Regions from separate parts of the Haemophilus sputorum HK 2154 genome, predicted to be linked through region 1. Evidence: riboswitches for the same ligand, from Rfam matches in the RefSeq annotation. Region 1 holds a riboswitch; each other region holds the start of a gene.
What was found. Region 1 has a riboswitch for thiamine pyrophosphate ahead of HMPREF1128_RS06380 (ABC transporter ATP-binding protein). Riboswitches for the same ligand answer to the same signal wherever they lie in the genome.

Region 2: linked by a shared signal. The riboswitch ahead of HMPREF1128_RS03960 (MFS transporter) and the one ahead of HMPREF1128_RS06380 (ABC transporter ATP-binding protein) in region 1 are both predicted to bind thiamine pyrophosphate.
Region 3: linked by a shared signal. The riboswitch ahead of thiM (hydroxyethylthiazole kinase) and the one ahead of HMPREF1128_RS06380 (ABC transporter ATP-binding protein) in region 1 are both predicted to bind thiamine pyrophosphate.

The regions. Positions count from the first base shown of each region.
Region 1 is NZ_ALJP01000009.1:822,710-830,313, forward strand. Features, by position in the region: gene nrfE (heme lyase NrfEFG subunit NrfE) at 1-1,048, opposite strand, end outside; gene HMPREF1128_RS06365 (ABC transporter substrate-binding protein) at 1,162-2,109, opposite strand; gene tenA (thiaminase II) at 2,124-2,774, opposite strand; gene HMPREF1128_RS06375 (ABC transporter permease) at 2,783-3,529, opposite strand; gene HMPREF1128_RS06380 (ABC transporter ATP-binding protein) at 3,526-4,248, opposite strand; TPP riboswitch at 4,316-4,403, opposite strand; gene HMPREF1128_RS06385 (uracil-xanthine permease family protein) at 4,547-5,770, opposite strand; gene putP (sodium/proline symporter PutP) at 5,926-7,443, opposite strand; gene HMPREF1128_RS06395 (5-formyltetrahydrofolate cyclo-ligase) at 7,515-7,604, opposite strand, start outside.
Region 2 is NZ_ALJP01000009.1:315,685-323,288, reverse strand. Features, by position in the region: gene HMPREF1128_RS03980 (DNA translocase FtsK) at 1-1,944, shown strand, start outside; gene aroG (3-deoxy-7-phosphoheptulonate synthase AroG) at 2,101-3,189, shown strand; gene tsaB (tRNA (adenosine(37)-N6)-threonylcarbamoyltransferase complex dimerization subunit type 1 TsaB) at 3,262-3,954, shown strand; gene HMPREF1128_RS03965 (hypothetical protein) at 4,003-4,665, shown strand; TPP riboswitch at 4,737-4,827, shown strand; gene HMPREF1128_RS03960 (MFS transporter) at 4,925-6,235, shown strand; gene dld (D-lactate dehydrogenase) at 6,310-7,604, opposite strand, start outside.
Region 3 is NZ_ALJP01000011.1:60,857-68,460, forward strand. Features, by position in the region: gene dapF (diaminopimelate epimerase) at 1-375, opposite strand, end outside; gene HMPREF1128_RS06940 (anaerobic C4-dicarboxylate transporter) at 503-1,825, shown strand; gene thiE (thiamine phosphate synthase) at 1,891-2,550, opposite strand; gene thiD (bifunctional hydroxymethylpyrimidine kinase/phosphomethylpyrimidine kinase) at 2,543-3,349, opposite strand; gene thiM (hydroxyethylthiazole kinase) at 3,342-4,145, opposite strand; TPP riboswitch at 4,192-4,280, opposite strand; gene HMPREF1128_RS06960 (Dps family protein) at 4,391-4,873, opposite strand; gene asnC (transcriptional regulator AsnC) at 5,066-5,539, opposite strand; gene asnA (aspartate--ammonia ligase) at 5,714-6,706, shown strand; gene HMPREF1128_RS06975 (YbhB/YbcL family Raf kinase inhibitor-like protein) at 6,769-7,266, opposite strand; partial or broken gene HMPREF1128_RS06980 (OmpA family protein) at 7,399-7,604, opposite strand, start outside.

The DNA of each region.
Region 1 (7,604 bases):
CGGTTTCTTTTGACCAAAGTAAGAAGCGTACTTCGCCTTGCCAAAGATTCACACGGAAAGCAAATAATGCCAATGCAATAAAGCTTAAGCTGAAAAAGAGAATAAGCAATGCCATGCCACGGTCAGGATCAACCGCAAAAGCATGAACAGAAGTTAAAACCCCAGAGCGAACAATAAAGGTACCAAGCAAACTTAATGCAAAAGCAAAAATCGCTAACAGAATCGTCCAGTAATTAAACACACCACGTTTTTCACTGACTATCAATGAGTGCACTAACGCGGTGCCTAATAACCAAGGCATTAAAGAGGCATTTTCAACAGGGTCCCAGAACCACCAGCCGCCCCAGCCTAACTCATAATATGCCCACCAAGCACCAAGAATAATCCCGGCAGTTAAAAAGCCCCAAGAAATCATCGTCCACGGGCGAATCCAGCGTGCTACTGCGGCATCAAAACAACCGGAAACTAAACTTGCCACAACCATAGCAAAGCTAATGGCAAAACCAACATAGCCTAAATAAAGCAATGGTGGGTGAAAAATCAGCCCCACATCTTGCAACATTGGGTTTAAATCTCGCCCTTCTGGTGGTGGCGGGAAACTGCGTTCAAATGGGCTTGAAACTAACAAAATAAATAGCATAAAGCCTAAGGCAATCAGCCCAATCATGGCTAAAGTACGATGGTAGAACAAGCGGTCAGATTTATCCGCAAAAATGCAAAATACGCTTGTCCAAAGTGTTAATGCAGCAAGCCAAAACAACATGGAACCTTCATGCCCGCCCCAAGTTGCCGCAAATTTAAAGAAATCAGGTAATTGGCTATTAGAATGTTGCGCAACATAGATAACGGTAAAATCATCCGTTAAAAAAGCGTGCGCTAACAGAGCAAAGGAAAGCAGAGAAAACAGCGACTGCACGCCAGTTAATAGCGGATTTAACGCTAAATAATGCGGTCGTTTAAACAGTTCGCTAAAAAGAGAACAACCCACTTGAAAGGCGGCAGCCACCGCCGCCAAAATTAATGAAAAATAGCCCAATTCCGGAAGCATAATAAAATCATCGCAAAAAAATTTGGGCTATTATGCCACATCTATGCCAAAGACTGAGAGAACTAGATCAATCTTTGTCAAAAAACGTTGATTTATTCACCAAAAAATAACCGTTATGGCGCTAAATCAACAACATAATCTGTGACCGCAAACTTGTTTTTGATTAACCCTTGTTGCTGCATGAATTCAGCCATTTTGTCATAAGTGGCAAAATCAAATGCGCTTGGCTTCTCAGTCAGATAAGGCAGCGTATCTTTCCATGCGCGACGATTCAATTCATTATCTAGCTCAGCGGGTTTATAACTGACAAACAACTCCCAGCTTTCTTGTGGATGCGCTTTTAAATAAGCACTCGCTTGTGTTAAAGCCCGCACAAAATCACGATATTTCGGTGCTTCCAGCTTATCTTTATTTGCTACAATAATGAGCTCATCATAATTTGGCACGCCATGCTTTTCTGGGAAAAACGCTTTGCCTTGATACCCTTCAATTGCAAGTTGATTCAATTCAAAATTACGGAATGAACCAATAACGGCATCAACTTGTTTGCTGATAAGTGAAGGAGAAAGCGACCAATTCACATTCACTAGCTGCACATCTTTGAGGCTTATCCCTGCAGACTTAAGCATCGTTTCTAGTAAAGCCGTTTCAAAACCACTAACCGAATAGCCAATTTTTTTACCTTTCAAATCCGCTAACGTTTTAATTTCACTATTTTCTAACACCACTAAGCTGTTTAACGGTGAATTCGCAAGCGTTGCAATACGAACTAAAGGCAGTTTTTCATCTAACTGCATTTGTAATTGAGGTTGGTAATCTACCGCTAAATCTGCTTTACCTGCCGCCACTAATTTAGGGGGTAATGAAGGGTCAGCCGGCTCAATAATTTCCACTTCCAAATTCTGCTCTGCAAAAAAGCCTTTTTGTTGTGCCACAATCAATGCAGCATGATCTGGGTTGACGAACCAGTCAAGCATTAACGAGATTTTTTGCTTTTCTGCCGCTTGGCTATTTAGCGCTAAGGCGCTCGCAAGCAATGTGAGTAAGTAACGTTTTTTCATTTTGTCTCCTTTTATTATTCAGATAAATCTAGCCCCATTTGCCAAAACCCAATTTCTAGGCGAGTGGCTGTGGTAAAAATTTTTTGGATATTCTGTAATTGTTCGGCATTAAGATGAGCACAGCATTGATTAAGAAAATCAGCGGTTTCTTTTGCTACTTGTTGGAAATCCTCGCTGGCATAAGTATCAATCCACGTTTGATAGGGATTATTCGGCAGTCTAGGATAGTTATCACAAATATAACGGCCAACTTCAGCATAACCGACCGCACAAGGGGTAATTGCAGCGTAAATTTCTGCTAAACCGCCATTTGCACCACAATCAAGTAGATAACGTGTATAAGCAATACAGGCTGCACTTTCTTGTGTATTAAAGATTTCTTCTTCGCTAATTCCCCATTCTTGGCAATAATTAAGATGCAGCTGGATCTCTTGGCAAATAGCGTCTAATGCTTTACGAGGTGTTTCCATTTGCGCAAAATCTTTTGCTTTAAAAATCGCTAAAGCGAAAGCTCTGCTGTAATGAAAAAGATAGATATAATCTTGTTTTAGATAATGGCGAAAACAATCGGCAGGTAATGAACCTGTAGCTAACTGTTTGACAAAATCGTGCTCAATATAATGCTGCCAGTCAGGCTGCGATTGCTGAATAAGTTGTTTTAGCATAAAACCTCTTAATGAATATAACGAACCCAAGGTAGTGATCGGCGTAGCCAGTAATCAGTGAAAAAATATAAGCAAAGCGCAATTAGTAACAATAAAAATAGTGCAGCAAACATTAGATCAATTTGCATTCTGGCATTGGCTTGCAACATTAAATAGCCTAACCCTTCTGAAGACCCCACCCATTCGCCAACCACTGCCCCAATGGGTGCAATAGAAACTGCAATTCGTAGGCCTGAAGCTAATGCGGGCAATGCAGCAGGCAAACGCACCTTAAACAACATTGCCTGTGGAGAAATTTGTAAAGTTTGCGCCAGTTGTACCCAAGATTGAGGCGTATTACGTAAACCGTCATAACAAGCAGCCGTAACGGGGAAATAGATAATCAATACTGCCATAGCGATTTTAGAAGCCATGCCATATCCCAACCACAACACTAAAAGTGGGGCAATCGCGAAAACAGGCACTGCTTGGGAGATAACCAGCAACGGCATTAAAAAGGCAGAAACGCGGCGTGAAAGTGTGAGCAATAAAGCAGAAATTAACCCCAATATAAACCCACAAATTAAGCCCAATGCGATTTCAATTAGAGTAACCTTAGCATGGCTGAGCAATAAATCAGTGTGCTGTAATAAACGCTCAAAAACCGCTATCGGTGAAGGGAAAAGATAGGTTGGTAAGATAAATATTGAAACTACCGCTTGCCATAAGCCAATCAATAAAAGAAACAAGCCAAGCCAATTAGCTAATTTTTTCATGATGCCTCCTGCATTAACTTAGCAATCAGTTCTTCTTGTAATTGCCAAGCGGTTGCTTGAGCCATGTTATGTGGTTTCGCGCCACTTAATTGACTCACTAAATGCATTTGCGCAGGGTGACCTTGCAAAATATAGAGGCTATCGGCTAACCGAATGGCTTCTTGTGGATCATGCGTCACTAAAATGACGGTTTTCTCATGCAACAACTCACATGCGAGATCTTGTAGCTGCATACGCGTTACCGCATCTAATGCAGAGAAAGGCTCATCCATTAAAATTAAATCCGCCTCTTGCATCAAGGTTCTAGCTAATGCGACACGTTGGCGTTGCCCGCCTGACAGTTGATAACAAGCCTTGTGGATATGTGCTTGCATATTGACTGCAGCTAATAATGCTTCAGCTTTTGCTAAACTTTCAGCATTTTTTGTGCCTTTTAAATGTTGTGCAAGCTGAACGTTATCTAATACTGAAAGCCAAGGAAAAAGGCAATCCTGTTGCGCCAACCAAGCTAATTTGAGATGAGGGGCAAAATGAATCTTTCCTGCACTTACGGCGGATTGCTCAAGCCCCGCAATTGCGCGTAAAAGCGTTGATTTTCCAACGCCTGAGCTGCCTAAAAGTGCAACCCATTCGCCTTGCTTCACATTAAAGTTCAAATTATCAAACAGCGATTGTCCGGCAAATTGCAAAGATAAACCTTGGACTTGGAGGCAAAACATAGCAACCTCATCAAGCGTTCAAAGGGAAAATAGCAAGAAAAGCAAAAAGGGGAGAAAATAAAAGAAATGGTTTCATCATTTAGTTTCCTACGTCAGTGTTAACTGTTTCAGGTTCACGGGTATTATCTCAGCCTATGGCACCCCGACTAATATGTTGCAAAATTCTAGTAAAAACCGAGAACAAAAACAAACTTTTCATTTAAATTTTGTGATCTACCTCACATTACAAGCGGTCTGATTTTAAAAATTTTTTGCAAAAAAAGCGCATCTACAAGATGCGCTTCATCACTTATTATTGTTAGGCATTCTGCCCTTTTTCTTTTGGTAAGATTAAGTTCATGATAATCGCTGCGATGGCACAAAGGCTAATACCTTTAAGCGAGAATTCACCTAGATTGATGAACATACCACCAATACCGAAGGTCATGACCACAGAAACGATCACAAGATTACGTGCCTCACCCATATCCACTTTGGCTTTAATCAGTGTACTCATGCCCACAGCCGCAATAGAACCGAATACGAGCATCATGATGCCACCCATCACAACACTTGGAATCGTCTGTAAGAAAGCGCCAACTTTTCCACAAAATGAGATCGCAATCGCCCAACAAGCTGCCCAAGTCATGATTTTCGGGTTAAAGTTTTTAGTGAGCATTACAGCACCCGTCACTTCTGCATAAGTCGTATTTGGTGGACCACCAAGTAAAGATGCCGCCGAGGTTGCAATACCATCGCCTAATAAGGTTCGGTGAAGCCCCGGTTTTTGTAAGAAGTTTTTACCCGTTACCGAGCTAATCGCCATAATACCGCCAACGTGCTCTACTGCTGGTGCAATCGCAATTGGGAGTAAGTAAAGAATGGCTTCTAAATTAAATTGTGGTGTGGTTAAAGTTGGGATAGAGAACCAGCTAGCCTCGGAAACTTTAGTAAAATCAACTAAACCAAGATAAAGTGAAAGCAAGTAACCAACTAAAATACCGAACATAATCGGAATAAGCTTCATTAACCCTTTAGCGAATACAGCAACGATAACAGTGGTAACTAAGGTTACCATAGAAACTAAAATCGCAAGATTTTGCTCAATCTGCATATTTTTGCCAACCGCCATATCCACCGCAACAGGCGCAAGCCCTAAACCGATGATGATAATAACCGGACCTACCACTACAGGTGGGAAAATTCTGTCCATGATTTGTGCGCCACGCCATTTTACTAAAGCGCTAAGCACGACATAGACTAAACCAGCACAGGCTAAACCGCCCATTGTTGAAGGAATTCCCCAATGTTGTACACCGTATTGGATAGGCGCGATAAAAGCAAAAGAAGAAGCTAAGAAAATCGGTACTTGACGACCGGTGCAGAGTTGAAAAAGAAGGGTACCAATACCTGCAGTGAGCAAGGCAGTGTTTGGGTCTAAGCCCGTAATAAGTGGCACTAAAACTAGGGCGCCGAAGGCAACAAATAACATTTGTAAACCGACAAACGCTTGTTTTGGCGTGCTAATAGTTTGTTGAGTCATGTTAGGTAAGTCCAGTTAAGTGAAAAAACGAAAACGTTATCTTTCGACAACTGGAAATTAATTATAGATCAAAACCTAATTGCTGACGATGCCTCTTTAACAATATAAAAGAAAAATCCCGTTAACTGCTGATAATTTATTAACGGGATTGGAAATTATGCTTTCTCTTCAGCTAAAAAGGCTTTGTTGGCTTTATCAAAAGTTTCTAACACTTGCTGATTCGGCATTGGTGTTATCAGAGAAACAATAATAATTGCCAAAATAGCAAGGAAGAATCCAGGAATCATTGAATAAACATCAGGCAATGCCAACCAAAGCGTAATATCTTTCCAGAAATACACCACTAAAGCCCCTGTTAGCATCCCCGCAATCGCACCAAAACCATTCATCCGTTTCCAAAACAATGACAACAACACAATTGGGCCAAATGCAGAGCCAAAACCTGCCCATGCATCTTTCACTAAGCCAAACACTTGGCTATTTGGATCTTGTGCAATATAGATGGCTAACCCAGCAACCGCTAATACCATCACTCGACCTAACCAAATCAATTCACGATCGCTTGCTTTTGGTCTTAAAATGCCTTTGTATAAATCTTCGGTAATCGCGCTTGAGCAAATCAATAATTGTGCAGAAAGTGTACTCATTACGGCAGCAAGAATAGCAGAAAGCAATACGCCAGCTGTCCATGGATCAAATAATAATTTTGCTAGTTCAATAAAAATCTGCTCATTGTTTTGACTCACTACACTGGCTTTTTCTGGGAATTTGAAAAAATACAACATGCCGAAATAGCCAATACCAATCGCGCCCACTAAGCAGATAACCATCCACGTCATACTGATTCGGCGCGCATTTTTAAGTGATTTCACACTCTCTGCTGCCATAAATCGTACAACGATATGCGGTTGTCCAAAATAACCTAATCCCCACGCCATGAGACTTAATACGCCTAAAACTGTGGTGCCGCTAAACATATCATTATAATTTTTGCCACTCGCTGCTTCTGCCAACACTAAAGTGGATTTGATCTCATCTACACTACCAATGCTTAATATAACAAAAAGTGGCGTCAGCAATAATGCAAAGACCATTAGCGACGCTTGGATCGTGTCCGTCCAACTCACAGCTAAAAAGCCGCCAATAAAGGTATAAAGAATAGTAGCAACCGCACCATACCAAATGGCATCTGCATAAGGTACCCCAAAAAGATTTTCAAAGACGCGCGCACCCGCGACGACGCCAGAAGCACAATAAACAGCGAAAAAGAGTAAGAAGATAAACGCAGAAAGGATTTTAATGAGCTTAGTTTTATCACCAAAACGGTTATGAAAATACTCAGGTAAAGTTAGCGCATCGCCACTATATTCGGTATGAGCACGCAATCTACCGGCAACTAATTTCCAGTTTAAATAAGCCCCGATCGTTAAGCCAACTGCTAACCATGCTTCAATCAGACCACCTGCATAAACAGCACCGGGTAAGCCCATCAATAGCCAACCCGACATATCTGATGCACCAGCCGATAACGCAGTAACGAAACTGCCTAAACGGCGCCCACCTAAAATGTAATCAGAAAGGTTATTCGTGACTCGGTAAGCAATCAATCCTATCAGGATCATCGCCACAATATAGATAAGGAATGTAGTAGTGGTTGGATCAAACCCAAACATGCGCGCCTCTTAAGCCTTAAAATGGAGGAAAAGGCAAAAGATTACCCATTTTGGCGTAAAAAATCAATGTTTTAACCGAGAATTAGGTGATCTAATGGTTCATCCCAAGCTGCTAACGGCAATTTTTCTACCTGTTGACAACGATGCGCTAGCCCCACACT
Region 2 (7,604 bases), 510 kb from region 1:
ACACCGGCTATATCAGAAACTTTTGAAGTGGAAGTAGAGGCAGAACCTTCACATGAAATGAGTATTTCATTGATTGATCAAGAAGTAAAAGCACCAGCATTTATTCAAGAAAGCAGCCCGCTCTCTTCACGACCTGTGGTGCGCATGAAACCATTTGAAGAAGTGGCAATTCAATCTGAAACTGAAGAGAAAGATTTTGAAGCCGAACGAGCAAGGGCTTTTGAAGAGGCTGAAAAGCAGCGAATGGCTGAGGTTGCTGAACGCGCTAAAACTCAAGGGCTAGATGATACCTTTGAACAAATTTGGCAAAATAATAGTGAGAAAGAGCCTGTTTTCTCACCTTCTGCTGCAACCACGGCAGAGCTTAAACCAGCGGTTCAACCAAACAAACCAGCATCAGTAGATTATCCTAAAGGATATGGCGAGACGTTAATTCATCCCTTATTACAACGTAATAAGGTAACAGAAAAACCGACTACACCGTTACCAACGTTAGATTTATTAGATAGACATCCGCCAAGTAGTCAGCGAGTTACAGAAGAAGAAATTCTTTCCACTTCACACCGTGTTGAAACAGCTTTAGCTAATTATGGTGTTAAAGCAACGGTAGAAGATGTATTGGTGGGGCCAGTCGTTACCCGCTATGAAATTAAGCCTGCCGCAGGGGTAAAAGCGGCAAAAGTGACTTCACTTGCGAGTGATTTGGCGCGTGAGTTAATGTTTAAAGCGATCCGAATTACCGAAGTGGTGCCCGGTAAACCTTATATGGGGATTGAAGCGCCGAATGCATTTCGTGAAACCGTTTGGTTGCGTGATGTATTAGATAGCGATGCTTTCCGTCATAGTGATGCAAAACTGCCAATGGCATTGGGGAAAGATATTAGTGGTCAACCAGTTGTTGTTGATATGACGAAAATGCCTCATTTATTGGTGGCTGGGCAAACAGGTGGTGGTAAATCGGTAGGCGTAAATACTATGATTTTAAGCCTGCTATTTAAACTGACTCCAGAGCAAGTTCGTTTTATTATGATTGATCCGAAAGTAGTTGAGTTATCTGTTTATAATGATATTCCACACTTGCTGACGCCAGTCGTGACGGATATGAAAAAAGCTGCAAATGCTTTGCGTTGGGCAGTGGAAGAGATGGAAAGACGTTATCAGTTAATCAGCTATTTACAGGTTCGTAATATTGAGGGTTATAACGCGAAAATTGATCAAGCAACGGAAATGGGGATGCCGATTGCAAACCCAGCTTGGAGACCGGGTGATAGTATGGATGCCATGCCACCAGCGTTAGAAAAACTTAGCTATATTGTTTTAATTGTAGATGAGTTTGCTGACTTGATGATGAGTGCGGGTAAAGAAGTTGAAGAACATATTATGCGCATCGCACAAAAAGCGCGAGCGGTGGGAATTCACTTAATTCTTGCAACTCAACGCCCTTCAACGGATGTGATTACAGGGGTTATTAAGGCTAATATTCCAAGCCGAATTGCGTTTACTGTTGCAACGCAAATTGACTCCCGTACGATTTTAGATGCTGGCGGCGCAGAATCACTACTTGGTCGAGGAGATATGCTTTATTCCGCTTCGGGAAGCCCTGAGATCTTGCGTGTACATGGTGCCTTTATGGATGACAACGAAGTTATCCGCGTGGCAGATAACTGGCGCGCGAGAGGTAAACCAAATTATCTTGATAGTATTGTTGAGTCTGCAGAAGAAGAGGTTGCCAATAATGGCGATACAAGTGGTATGCTGTTAGATTCACGCTTTGATGAAGTGGCAGAATTCGTGATCGAAAGTGGAGTAACTTCTATTAGCGGTATTCAGCGCCGCTTTGGCTTAGGTTTTAACCGTGCAGCAAAAATTATCGACCAAATGGAAGCGCAAGGCATGATTTCTGAGCCAGGCAAAAATGGCAAACGTGAAGTGCTAGCAAGATAATCCTTCTCACAAGCGGTCGAGTTTTCGCATAATTTTGCAAAAGATGGCGTAAATTCGACCGCTTTCGTTTATGCTTCCCGAATTAAGGATAGGCGATAGTCAGATATTCAGATAGAATAATTCACAATATAAAAAAACATAAATAAGGAAAACACAATGTCTTATAAAAATAAAAATGATGATCTTCGGATTACTAAAATTGAAGAGCTTTTGCCTCCGGTAGCGCTATTAGAACGCTTTCCAGCAAGTGAGATTGCGGCTAAAACTGTAGAGAAAACACGCCGTGCAATTCATCATATTATTCATGGAACAGACGATCGCCTATTAGTGGTTATTGGGCCATGTTCAATTCATGACCCAAAAGCCGCGTTAGAATATGCGCAAAAAATTAAAGCTATACGTGATAACCCAAGAATTAGTGAGAACTTAGAGGTCGTGATGCGAGTGTATTTTGAGAAGCCACGTACAACCGTTGGTTGGAAAGGTTTGATCAACGATCCGCATTTAGACGAAAGCTATGCTTTAAATGATGGCTTACGCATTGGTCGTAAAGTGTTATCTGATATTAACGATTTAACCGTGCCAGCAGCAGGTGAATTCTTAGATATGATTACGCCACAATATATGGCTGATTTTATGAGTTGGGGCGCAATTGGTGCCCGTACAACAGAATCACAAGTTCATCGTGAATTAGCTTCAGGGTTATCTTGTGCAGTAGGCTTTAAAAATGGTACCAACGGTGGGGTGAAAATTGCGTTAGATGCAATTGCTTCAGCGGAGTCTCAACATCATTTCTTATCGGTAACGAAATTTGGTCATTCAGCGATTGTAACCACGGCAGGAAACCCAGATTGCCATATTATTTTACGTGGTGGCGATAATGGTACGAATTATGATGCAGAATCTGTAGCGAAAGTCTGTGAAAGTATTGCGAAAGCAGGCAGACGACCTCATGTGATGGTGGATTTCAGCCATGCAAATAGCCAAAAACAATTTAAACGCCAGATGGATGTTTGCGCAGATGTTTGCGCACAAATTGCAGGCGGTTCAGACTATATTTCTGGTGTGATGATCGAAAGTCACTTAGTTGAAGGTCGCCAAGATCTGAAAGCAGGTCAAACACTTGCAGATTTAGTTTACGGACAAAGTATTACTGATGCGTGTATTGGTTGGGAAGACAGCGAAAAAGCATTATTCGCCTTAGCTGATGCCGTAGCAGAGCGTCGTAAGAAACGTGCTGAATAATTTAGATTTAATAGGGTGGGACGTTCCCACCTTTTATTTTTATGGTGTGGTAGCACCCAATAGGAAAAAAATATGACTCAAACCATTCTCGCGCTAGATACCGCAACAGAAGCTTGTTCGGTTGCGTTAACGCATTTAGGCAAAGTGACGTATTTAGACGAACTTAGCCCACGTACTCATACTCAGCGCATTTTACCGATGATTGATAAATTATTAGCAAAAGCAAATATTTCGTTACAAGAGGTTGATTATTTAGCCTTTGGGCGCGGGCCAGGGAGTTTTACGGGCGTTCGTGTTGGAATTGGTGTCGCACAAGGTTTAGCCTTTGGGGCCGAATTACCTGTGTTAGCAATTTCCAATTTAATGGCAATGGCAGAGCAAGCTTATCAAACAGAAGGGGCTACCAATGTTATTGCTTTAATTGATGCCAGAATGAATGAAGTTTATTTCGCGCAATATCAACGAACCGAACAAGGCTGGCAAGAACTTGTACCAGAACAAGTTTGCGCACCTGAAAAAGCGATTGAACAATTTATGTTAGGGGATAATCCTACCGTTGTGGGTACGGGCTGGCAGGCTTATTCGCAATTTTCTGAAGAAAAACGACCGCTTGTTGTCAGTGAAATTACACTACCTTCAGCGCGATATATGCTTGAACTTGCTAAAATTGCAATCGCCCAAGGTAAAGTACAACAAGCGATGGAGATTGAACCCGTCTATTTGCGTAATGAAGTAACTTGGCAAAAATTGCCACATAAGCAGTAATTTAGAAATGAGCGAAGGACAAGTTTTTTAAATCAAGGATAAGGCTAAATGAAGAAGTTATTAGGGCTATTGTGTTTCTGCTTATGGGGCTGTAAACCGGCACCGATTTTGCCAGTGAAAGAACAAATTACAGTGAATAATACTTCAATCAATGTCATTTCCCCAGAAAATGCAATACCTGCTGATTTAGACGCACTAGAATTGAAAGAATGGTTAGCTGAACGCCCATCTATGGCAAACAAAGTGGTCAAGCTTTATTTTGAGCCAGAGCAGAGATGTTTTCAAAGAGGAGTCGGTCGTTCAGGCTATCAAAGTTGTCATTCCGTTCTTGAAAAAATTTGTTATTTAGAAAGTTTAGATTTTTATAATGAAAACCTGGCACAAATGGCATTAGAGGATCGAGAGCGTTATATTCGCCAATACTTTAAGATGTTAAAGAACGGGATGGTATATAGCCGACCATCTCAAGTTACATTTAACTTATTAGAAGATGGCGAAGATTATATTGTTTATGAAAGAATAATAGGGGAACGAGGCAGACCTCAGATTCTCGCAACTCTTGCTTTAAACCATTGGCTATTTAATGCAATATGCCAAGATTACTCTGTACCGACTATGGTAAGAGGGAGTGCTTGGGAAAAAATGCAAACCATTTCTTGGGTAAATGCTTTAGTTAAAGAAAATTCCCCAACAGAAACTCCAAAACAGTAAATGTTGAGTGTTTATCTTCATCTTTCTTAGAAATTAGATTGAGCTTTCTCATATAAAGCGCTAGAATTTAGCCGAATTAGTCGGGGTGCGCATTGTCGCTGAGATGATACCCGTGAACCTGAAGCAGTTAATACTGACGTAGGAAACTAACATGCCAATCTTTCATTTTTCTTTTCTATCTACTTACTTTGCTTGTTTACCCTCTACGAGATTCAGTGTTATTGCCATTATTTTGGACACCGAATAAAAGGAGGGAAATATGTCTATTCGGCAAAACAATAATCTAACTCAAGTGGCATCAGCTACTATGATTGGCACGGCCATTGAATATTTTGATAATTATATTTATGCCATGGCTGCTGTATTGGTATTTAATCATCAATTTTTTCATCAAGCGGATCCGCTTTCCAACCAAATTGCTGCACTATCTACACTTGCACTCACTTTTGTTGCTCGCCCATTAGGTGCGTTAATTTTCGGGCATTTTGGAGATAAATTCGGACGAAAAAATACCTTCGTGATGTCACTGTTATTGATGGGCTTTGCAACGATTTCCATCGGTTTATTACCTACTTATGAGCAAATTGGTATTTACGCAACCATACTGCTTTGCTTGTGTAGAATTGGACAAGGCATTGGATTAGGCGGAGAGTGGGGCGGTGCTGCGTTAGTGGCGATTGAAAACGCCCCACAAGAAAAACGCGGTTGGTATGGCTCATTCCCACAACTAGGCGCGCCGTTAGGATTATTATTAGCAAATGGCGCTTTTTTGCTGGTAGGAATTTGGGCTGGGCAAAGTAATTTAGTTGAATGGGCTTGGCGTATTCCATTTTTAAGCTCAATCGTGTTAGTTGCCATAGGCTTGTATGTCCGCTTGAAATTAACTGAAGCACCGATCTTTCTTGCTGCGTTAATCCAAAAACAACCGACACGAATCCCGATGATGACGGTTTTGACCAGCCATTTTAGACCATTTATGCTTGGCATGTTTGCTTGTATGGCAGGCTATGTGTTGTTCTATATTATGATCGCATTTAGTCAAATCTATGCAAAATCTGCACCAACCATTTCAGAAGCGGGTTTTAAAATGGGGCTAGGATTTTCGCCTCAATTATTTACTGCATTGTTAATGGCAAGTGCATTTTCATTAGCGGCTACGATCTATTTATCCGGTAAATATATTGACCGCATTGGGCGTCGTATTTGGATGATTTGGACAACCGTCGGTGTAGCTGTATTTGGTTTAGCTTTACCATGTTTCCTAGAAAATGGCAGTGCTGTTAGCCTATTCTGGTTTTTAATTATTGGCATGGGGTTAATTGGTTTAGGTTATGCACCGCTAGCAAGTTTCTTGCCAGAACTATTCCCCACACACGCCCGATATTCTGGCGCATCGCTAACGTATAACTGTGCAGGACTTTTAAGTGCGAGCGTGGCAACAATCATTACTTTACCGCTAAATGCACATTATGGATTGAAAGGAGTTGGACTTTATTTAGCTGCTAACGCAGTATTGAGTTTGATAGGCTTATGGTTTATGCAAGAAACTAAAGATGTGGAATTAGCGTAATTAGTTCTAAAAAATACAAGCGGTCATATTTGTAAAAAGTTTTGCAAATATGACCGCTTGTTTTATTAACAGGATTATTCTACCCAATGTTTTTTCTTGGTGGTTTTACCAATTCCTGGGTTGAAGCTATTGGTTGGGTCGAGTACTTTATAGAATTTACGCAATTCTGGTTTAGCTTCATAAAGGTGCCCTACGTTGTGTTCTGCTGGATATTGTGCGCCACGTTGGTCAAGCAATTTGAGCATGTCATGCTCTAGGGCTTCACAATCGTAGCCTTTTTTCACAATATAATCTTGGTGGAACACATGGCACATAAAGTGACCGTAATAGAGCTTATGGCTAATTTTGTTATCAATTTCTGGCGGAAGAACTTCAAACCATTCATTATCATTACGGCGAAGCGCAACGTCTAATGCCACGATTTCTTCCACTTCTTTTTCATGAATAGCGCGATAGCGAATTGCTGCACTTGCAACTGCGAAACGATGCAACATGGCTGCTTGGGTTTCTTCGGCGTTACATTCAAAATATCCGCCTTTAGTGGCATCACTAAAATAAGTTTTTAAGAATTCACGCGCTTCTTGTACGCCTTTTCCTCCCATTTTCACGATTAAATGGTGTTCATATTTATCGCGATATGTCCACAAGCTTTTTGGCAGATGTTCTGGCATCGCTTTTGATAAGAGTTGCATAAATTTATCGCTTAAATGGTGTGGTAAGAACGAGAATTTTTTCGCAATACGATCAACATTAGCTTTCAATGCAAAGAGTTTCGGTAACCAGTGTGTACCGAATTTTTTAATCACCCAGAAGGTATCTTTTCCATAACGTGCTGCCACATCAAAAGCATCACGATGAATGTATTCGCCTGAAATCGGTAGCACTTCAAAATTGGCTAACATATGGCGGCGAATGTCGTTAAGTGTTTGAATTTGGTTTGTGCCGATGTAGAACACCGCCGTATTTTTCTCTAATGGGAAAGTATCTAAACGCACGGCAAAAACAGCCAGTTTTCCTGCAGAGCCGGATGATTCATAGTGACGGCTTGGGTCTGCATTAAAGCGCGCAGGGCTATCTTCATCTACTTTACGAACATGGTTGCAGTAGTGATGGTCATGGCCTTTTCCGCAATCTCTTTGAATATCTTTGCGTTGGTAGTGGTGACCTTGTAAGTTCGTTAAAATTTCTTCTGGGGTTTCGCCTAAATCAATACCTAAATGGTTTTTAAGTTCTAATTCGCCATTTTCATTTAATTGAGCAAAGAGTGCCATTTCGGTATAAGCTGGCCCACGTTGTACTAAAGCTCCGCCAGAGTTATTACAAATCCCACCGATAACGGAAGCACCAATACAAGAAGAACCAATAACTG
Region 3 (7,604 bases), on a different contig from region 1:
CGGTTCCCAAATCGGTTTGCCCATGTTCACGCGTACCTGTCCGTCTTCTTGCAAACTTAATACCATTTTGCCATTTGCGGTACTGACTTTAATATCTTGCTTATCAGTTAATCCTTTGAGGCTTACAAAGCGAGCAAAGCAACGTGCGCCATTGCCACATTGAGAAACTTCACTGCCATCAGCGTTAAAAATACGGTAGTGGAAATCTAAATCAGGGTCGTAAGGTGCTTCAACTAATAACAGCTGGTCGAAGCCTACTCCGCGATGGCGATCGGCTAATTTGCGAATCAGCTCATCGGTCAAAAATACGCTTTGGGTGACGCCGTCAATAACCATGAAATCATTGCCAAGCCCGTGCATTTTAGAAAATTGCATATTTTTCCTTATTTTTTGACTTTTATTAAATCTAATCCTGATGATTAGATTTATTTATTTTTTTAATGTTGATATGATCAATAAGTATGAGGTCTTTTCTTTTAATTTACAATGGAGTAATCAAATAATGTCAGGAATGTTTCTCTTGCAATTTGCGATCGTCCTGTTGTGTATCTTAGTCGGTGCACGTGCAGGTGGTATCGGTTTAGGGGTCTTTGGCGGTTTAGGCTTAGCTATTCTCTCCTTCGGGTTCGGACTTAAACCAGCAGGTTTACCGATTGATGTAATGTTTATGATTATGGCGGTAGTTTCTGCAGCTGCAGCGATGCAAGCTGCTGGCGGTTTAGATTATATGATCAAACTCGCAACCAACATTTTACGCCGTAATCCGAAATATATTACCTTTATTGCACCGCTTGTAACTTGGACTTTCACCGTATTAGCTGGTACAGGTCACGTAGCTTATTCTGTATTACCAGTAATCGCTGAAGTGAGCCGTCACAATGGTATTCGTCCAGAACGTCCACTTTCTATGGCAGTAATCGCATCACAATTTGCGATTGTAGCAAGTCCTATTGCAGCAGCGGTTGTAGCAGTTGTCGCTTTCCTTGAACCACAAGGTATTCACTTAGGTGATGTATTGATGGTAACTATCCCATCTACATTATTAGGGATTTTCCTTGCATGTATTTTTGTGAATAAAATGGGGAAAGAATTAAAAGATGACCCAGAATATTTACGTCGTTTAAGCGATCCAAAATACGCAGATATTTTTGCTTCTCAAACCAGCAATAAAGAAATCGAAATCAGCAAAACTGCAAAAGTTTCTGTTTCACTCTTCTTATTTGGTGCGTTATTAGTAGTAATCATGGGTGCAATGCCTTCTCTTCGCCCAGTATTTGATGGCAAACCAATGGGTATGGCTCATACTATTGAAATCATCATGTTATCAATCGGTGCATTGATTATTATGACTTGCAAACCAGATGGTACTGCTATCACTAAAGGTTCTGTATTCCATGCAGGGATGCGTGCAGTAATCGCTATCTTCGGTATCGCATGGTTAGGTGATACGTTAATGCAAGCACATATGACTGAAGTAAAAGGCTTAGTGGAAGGTTTAGTTCATACTGCACCATGGGCGTTTGCTTTTGCATTATTTGTGCTTTCTGTATTAGTTAACAGCCAAGGCGCGACTGTAGCAACCTTATTCCCACTTGGTATTTCATTAGGTATTCCAGCACCTGTTTTAATTGGGGTGTTTGTGGCAGTAAATGGTTACTTCTTCGTTCCAAACTATGGTCCGATTATTGCATCTATCGACTTTGATACCACCGGTACAACCAGAATCGGTAAATACATTTTCAACCACAGCTTTATGTTACCAGGCTTATTAAGCATGGCATTCTGTTTAGCCTTCGGTCTATTATTTGCAAATATTTTATTGTAATTGACCGCTTGTCAAACAATCAGGGGCGGATTTCCGCCCCTTTTCTGTATCTAAAATTGCCACTGTTAGCCTTTCAATGACTTAACGACTGCAGCAATATCGCTTGCTTGCGCAATAGCTGAAATGACAGCAACACCATCTGCGCCATCGCCTAATAAACACGGAGCAGACTCTGCATTCACTCCCCCAATTGCGACAATCGGTTTCGTTATCCCCGCTTGGCGTAAATAGGCGACAAAATCAAGCCCAACATCGGGATCTTGGTCTTTCTTCGATTGCGTTGGAAAAATTGGACCCACCCCGATATAGTCAATGTGAGGATTGGCTTGCGCCAGTTGCGCTTGTTCTAATGAATGCGTTGAAAGCCCTACGAACATTTTTCCTTGCGTGCGAGCAAGCACTGTTTCTATCGGCATATCACCTTGCCCCACATGAACACCATCTGCGGCTAACTCAAGTGCTAATGCTACATCGTCGTTTATCACAAACGGTACATTAAAAGTACGGCATAATGCCTGACATTGCTGCGCGAGCGCTTTTTGCGCAATAGGTTGATTAGCCAACGAATGTTCGCCTTTATCGCGAAATTGAAAACAAGTAATTCCTGCTTCCAAAGCCTGCTTCAGCACAGACAATAAATTCTGTGCAGGGTCGCCACTTAAATGACGTACATCTTGCGTGCCAGCGATAAAATAGACTGGCAAAATAGTTTTCATTTTATTCATCTTGATATGCCCAATGGTTAGTCGGCCCATGGCCGTGTCCAATATTTAACGGATGGCTAATGGCTGCCGTAATATAAGCTTTCGCCGTGCGAATTGCGGTATCTAATGAGTAGCCTTTCGCCAATTCTGCCGTGATACAAGCAGAAAAAGTACAGCCTGTGCCATGAGTATGCGGAGTATCAAAACGCGGGCTTTGTAAAGTGAAATCGCCAGACTCGCTAAATACATAATCAAAACAAATCTCACTATGCGAATCTTGTAGATGCCCTCCTTTAATTACCACATTTTTCACCCCTTGTGCTTGTAACAAGCGGGCAGATTTTTCCGCACTTTTGCAATCGACGATCTCCACGCCTGTGAGCGCATAAGCTTCTGGCAGGTTTGGAGTAATTACATCAGCTAATGGCAACAAATGCTGCTTAAGTGCAGCTACTGCGCTATTGGGTAACAAAGGTTGCCCACCTTTGGCAATCATCACAGGATCTAGCACTAACTGCCCAAATGGACGAGCTTGCAAGAATGCGGCTACACATTCTATTGTTTCAGCGGTGCCTAACATGCCAATTTTAAAGGCGCGAATATCAAAATCGCTTGCGACTCCCTTAAGCTGACTTTCAATCGTTGAAAGCGGAATTGCATGAATATCAAACACACCAGTACTGTTTTGTGCCGTCACAGCAGTAATGACGCTAGTGCCAAACACTTTTCGCATTTGGAAGGTTTTTAAATCCGCCTGAATCCCAGCACCGCCACCACTATCTGAACCTGCAATAGTTAAAGCTTGAGGATAATTACGCATAAATGACTCTCCCTTGTTGCTCAGCCAAAGTCATGTTGATTTCAGCTAACTGATCTAAAAATTTCACCGCAAAAGCCCCTGTTTGTGTGCGATTTAAAGTACGGGCAGCGAATTCTCCCGCAACAGCATATACCGTTGTTGCTTCCACCACGGCATCAAAATAAGCAGATGCTGGTGCAACACTTAAAAAGGCAGCACAGACTGCACCGAGCAAACAGCCAGAACCAGTAATTTTAGGAAATAGCGGTGTCCCATTTTGGACTTTCGCAACCCGTTGACCATCGCTGACAAAATCAGTTTCACCACTAATAGCCACAATACAGTGATATTGTTGTGCTACTTGTTTCGCTACTTCAGCTAAGTCAGCCTCGCCAGCACCTGCATCAACGCCTTTTGATCTCCACTGAATTTGCGCTAAAGGCGCAATTTCGCCAGCATTTCCACGTATCAACGCAAACTTAACTTCTGATAGCAATTTTTCTACCACTTGACGGCGATAGCTTGTTGCGCCACTTCCCACGGGGTCTAACACAACAGGAATCCCTGCTTTGTTTGCCGCTTTGCCTGCAAGAATCATCGCTTCAATGTTTTCTGGCCCATTTGGTGTGCCGATGTTAAGCAATAACCCTTTTGCAAATTGCTGAATCTCTGCAACTTCAGCCACATTGGCTGACATCAACGGAGATGCGCCGATCGCTAATAATCCATTAGCCGTAAAATTTGCAGCAACATAATTGGTAATACAATGAATGAGTGGATTGGTTTGACGGATTTGTTCTAAATAATGAAATGACATGCTTTTCCTCCAAAGAAATCATACTGAAAGGAAAGCAGGCACGGTTGAAAATAAGGTGTAAGTTTCCTACGTCAGTACTAACTGAATCAGGTTCACGGGTATTATCTCAGCCTTTCGGCACCCCGACTTATGGCATGGAACTATAAAAGGTTACATCACACTTCGCAAGCTACGAAACTGTAAAGTGTGATGAAGATCATATTTTTATCTAACAAAAATCCCGCACGGGGCGGGATTGATTTCGATTAAGCGTGGCAAGTTTGGCAAGCAGCTTGGAACATCCAAACTAATTTTTCTTGCTCTTTAATATAATCGCTCATTTGAGATGCAGTACCTTCATCTTCTGCCTCACCAGCAAAATTTAAAATTTCACGTTGTTGCTCAAGTAACACAGTTAAACCTTTTAAGGTGCCAGTTAAGCAATCTTGCGCAGTGCTGATAGCGATATCTTCTTGAATACGTGAAACTTTCAAGTATTGGCTATAAGCATTATTCGGTGTATAGCCTAAAGTTAAAATACGCTCTGCAATTTCATCCACTTTCTCAACCAAATCCGTATAAATTTCTTCAAATTTTGCATGTAATTCAAAGAAATTCACGCCTTTAATATTCCAGTGATAACCACGTACATTGGTATAAAAAACTTGGTAAGTAGCTAATAACTCATTTAATTTTGCTGCTAATTCTGATGATTGTGCTTTATCTAAGCCGATAATTGTTTTTGACATATTTTGTTTCCTCTATTGTTATGAATTGATGTTTTATCAGTCTCTCATCTTCTGATGGCATCATTATACGCCCTCACTTTTTATTGAAAAGCCGATAGATTCGATAGAATCAATAGCAAATACAAATTAAAATACAATTATCAATAACAAAAAGTTAACATTTGCAAATCTTTCATCAAAATAAACCGCTTGTTAAGGCTGAATATCACGCAAAATCGGATTCTGCATAGAAATCAAGGTTTCAGTCGATTGAATTTCATCAATGCTTTGAATCTTACCCGCTAATACTTGATGCAGCTCTTCAATGGTATGCGTCATGACTTTGATAAAAATCGAATAATTACCCGTGGTGTAATATGCCTCAACCACCTCAGGAAATGCATTCAGTTTAGCAATAACTTGTTCATAATCTTTGGCTGATTTCAAAATAATGCCAATAAAACAGCAAACGTCATAACCTAGCTTGCGCTCGTTAATCTTAATTTTTGTTCCTTCAATGACGCCAGATTGGCGCATTTTCTCCACACGCACATGAATAGTCCCAGCACTCACCCCATAATGTCGTGCGATTTCTGCATATGGTGTTTTAGCATCTTGAATTAGCGAACGTAAAATATGCTGATCTAACGCATCGAGCACAGGCTTATTAAGTTGAGAAGCGGTCAAATTTTCCTCCACTTTTGTAAAAACTTAAATAAAATATAAAAAATATAAATTATTTTTAGATATTATATAACACAAAAAGAGTTTTATTGAATTTCTATTGAGTTTTTTAAGAAATCCGTTAAATTACGTGCATACCATTTTAATGGACAATGAATTATCAAAAGGAAAGCAACAATGAAAAAATCATTTATCTTACAACAAAACGAAATTAGCTTTGTTAAAAACACTTTTACCCAATATTTAATTGATAAACTCGGCATTATTGAAGTTCAAGGCCCAATTCTGAGCGAAGTCGGCAACGGCATGCAAGATAACCTTTCAGGAATTGAAAAAGCAGTACAAGTCCACGTGAAATGTATTCCGGACGCGACTTATGAAGTGGTTCATTCTTTAGCAAAATGGAAACGCCATACCCTTGCGCGCTTTGGTTTCCAAGAAGGCGAAGGTTTATTCGTACACATGAAAGCATTACGCCCAGATGAAGATTCTCTTGATGCAACCCACTCAGTTTATGTTGACCAATGGGACTGGGAAAAAGTGATTCCGACTGGTCGTCGTAACTTTGAATATTTAAAAGAAACCGTGAATGAAATCTATAAAGCGATTCGTTTAACTGAATTAGCAGTAGAAGCGCGTTTTGATATTCCATCCATCTTACCAAAACAAATTACCTTTGTTCACAGTGAAGATTTAGTCAAACGCTATCCAGATTTAAGCAGCAAAGCGCGCGAAAATGCAATCTGTAAAGAATTTGGTGCCGTATTTCTGATTGGTATCGGTGGCAAATTATCTGATGGTAAACCACATGATGGTCGTGCTCCAGATTATGATGACTGGACAACTGAATCTGAAAGCGGCTACAAAGGCTTAAATGGCGATATCTTAGTTTGGAACGAACAGTTAGGCACTGCATTTGAGCTCTCTTCAATGGGGATTCGTGTGGATGAAAAAGCATTACGCTTACAAGTTTCATTAACTGGCGATGAATCTCGTTTAGAAATGGATTGGCATAAAGATTTACTTGCCGGTAAATTACCTCTATCTATTGGTGGTGGTATCGGCCAATCTCGTCTAGCGATGTTCTTACTTCGTAAACAACACATCGGTGAAGTACAATCTAGCGTTTGGCCAAAAGCTACATTAGAACAGTTCAAAAATATCCTGTAATCAGGAAATATCAAATACGTTAAGGCATACACTTTATGTGTATGCCTTTTTAGTTAGCTTACCTAAACATCATAAGTTCCCATAATGCTAGCTTGAGCTAAAATGTGACCTTGCATCGCAAAATGGAGATCATTAAAACGGAAGCCAGACGATAAATTAAGCTCTGTATCTAGCGCATAAACAATCAGTTCATAACGATGTAAACAATTTGGCGGCGCCATTCCTCCATAAAATGAGGCTTCTTGAATATCAAATTGCCCTAATTTACTCGCCCAAGAATTTGCTCCTTGCGCATAATCGGTTGCAGTTTGGCTTTCATTTTCTTCAATCTTTGTTCGTTTAAGATCAGCAATTAACCAATGAATCCAAACAAAACCACTGGCTGTGATTGCATCTTTATCTTCTAGTACTACAACAAAAGATTGTGTGTTTTCTGGTGCTTGATGAATCTCAAATGGAATAGAATAGGTTGGCATACCATTTGGGCTAAATTGATTCCCTCTTTTTCCATACTTATCTTCAAATACACCATTTTTAATGGCTGAGCTTGTGATAAACATAAGCCTCTCCTTAATGATTAAATAAACGACGTTGAAGATCTCTATAATAACGCGTTCAGGTTAAAAGAGCATAAAAAAACCCGCATTACTGCGGGTTTTTCTTATTTAGCTAAGTCCGTTAAGAACTAACTATTACATAGTTACTTCTTTAGTACCTTGTACTTGAACTTCAACACGACGGTCTGGTGCTAAACATGCGATTAACGCTTTACGACCTTTAACTGCATCACAAGTGTTGCCAGTTACTGGGTTCGCTTCACCGTAACCTACTGCAGTTACGTTTGCAGCTGGTGCGCCTTTAGAAACGATGTAGTTCGCTACTGTTTCTGCACGACGTT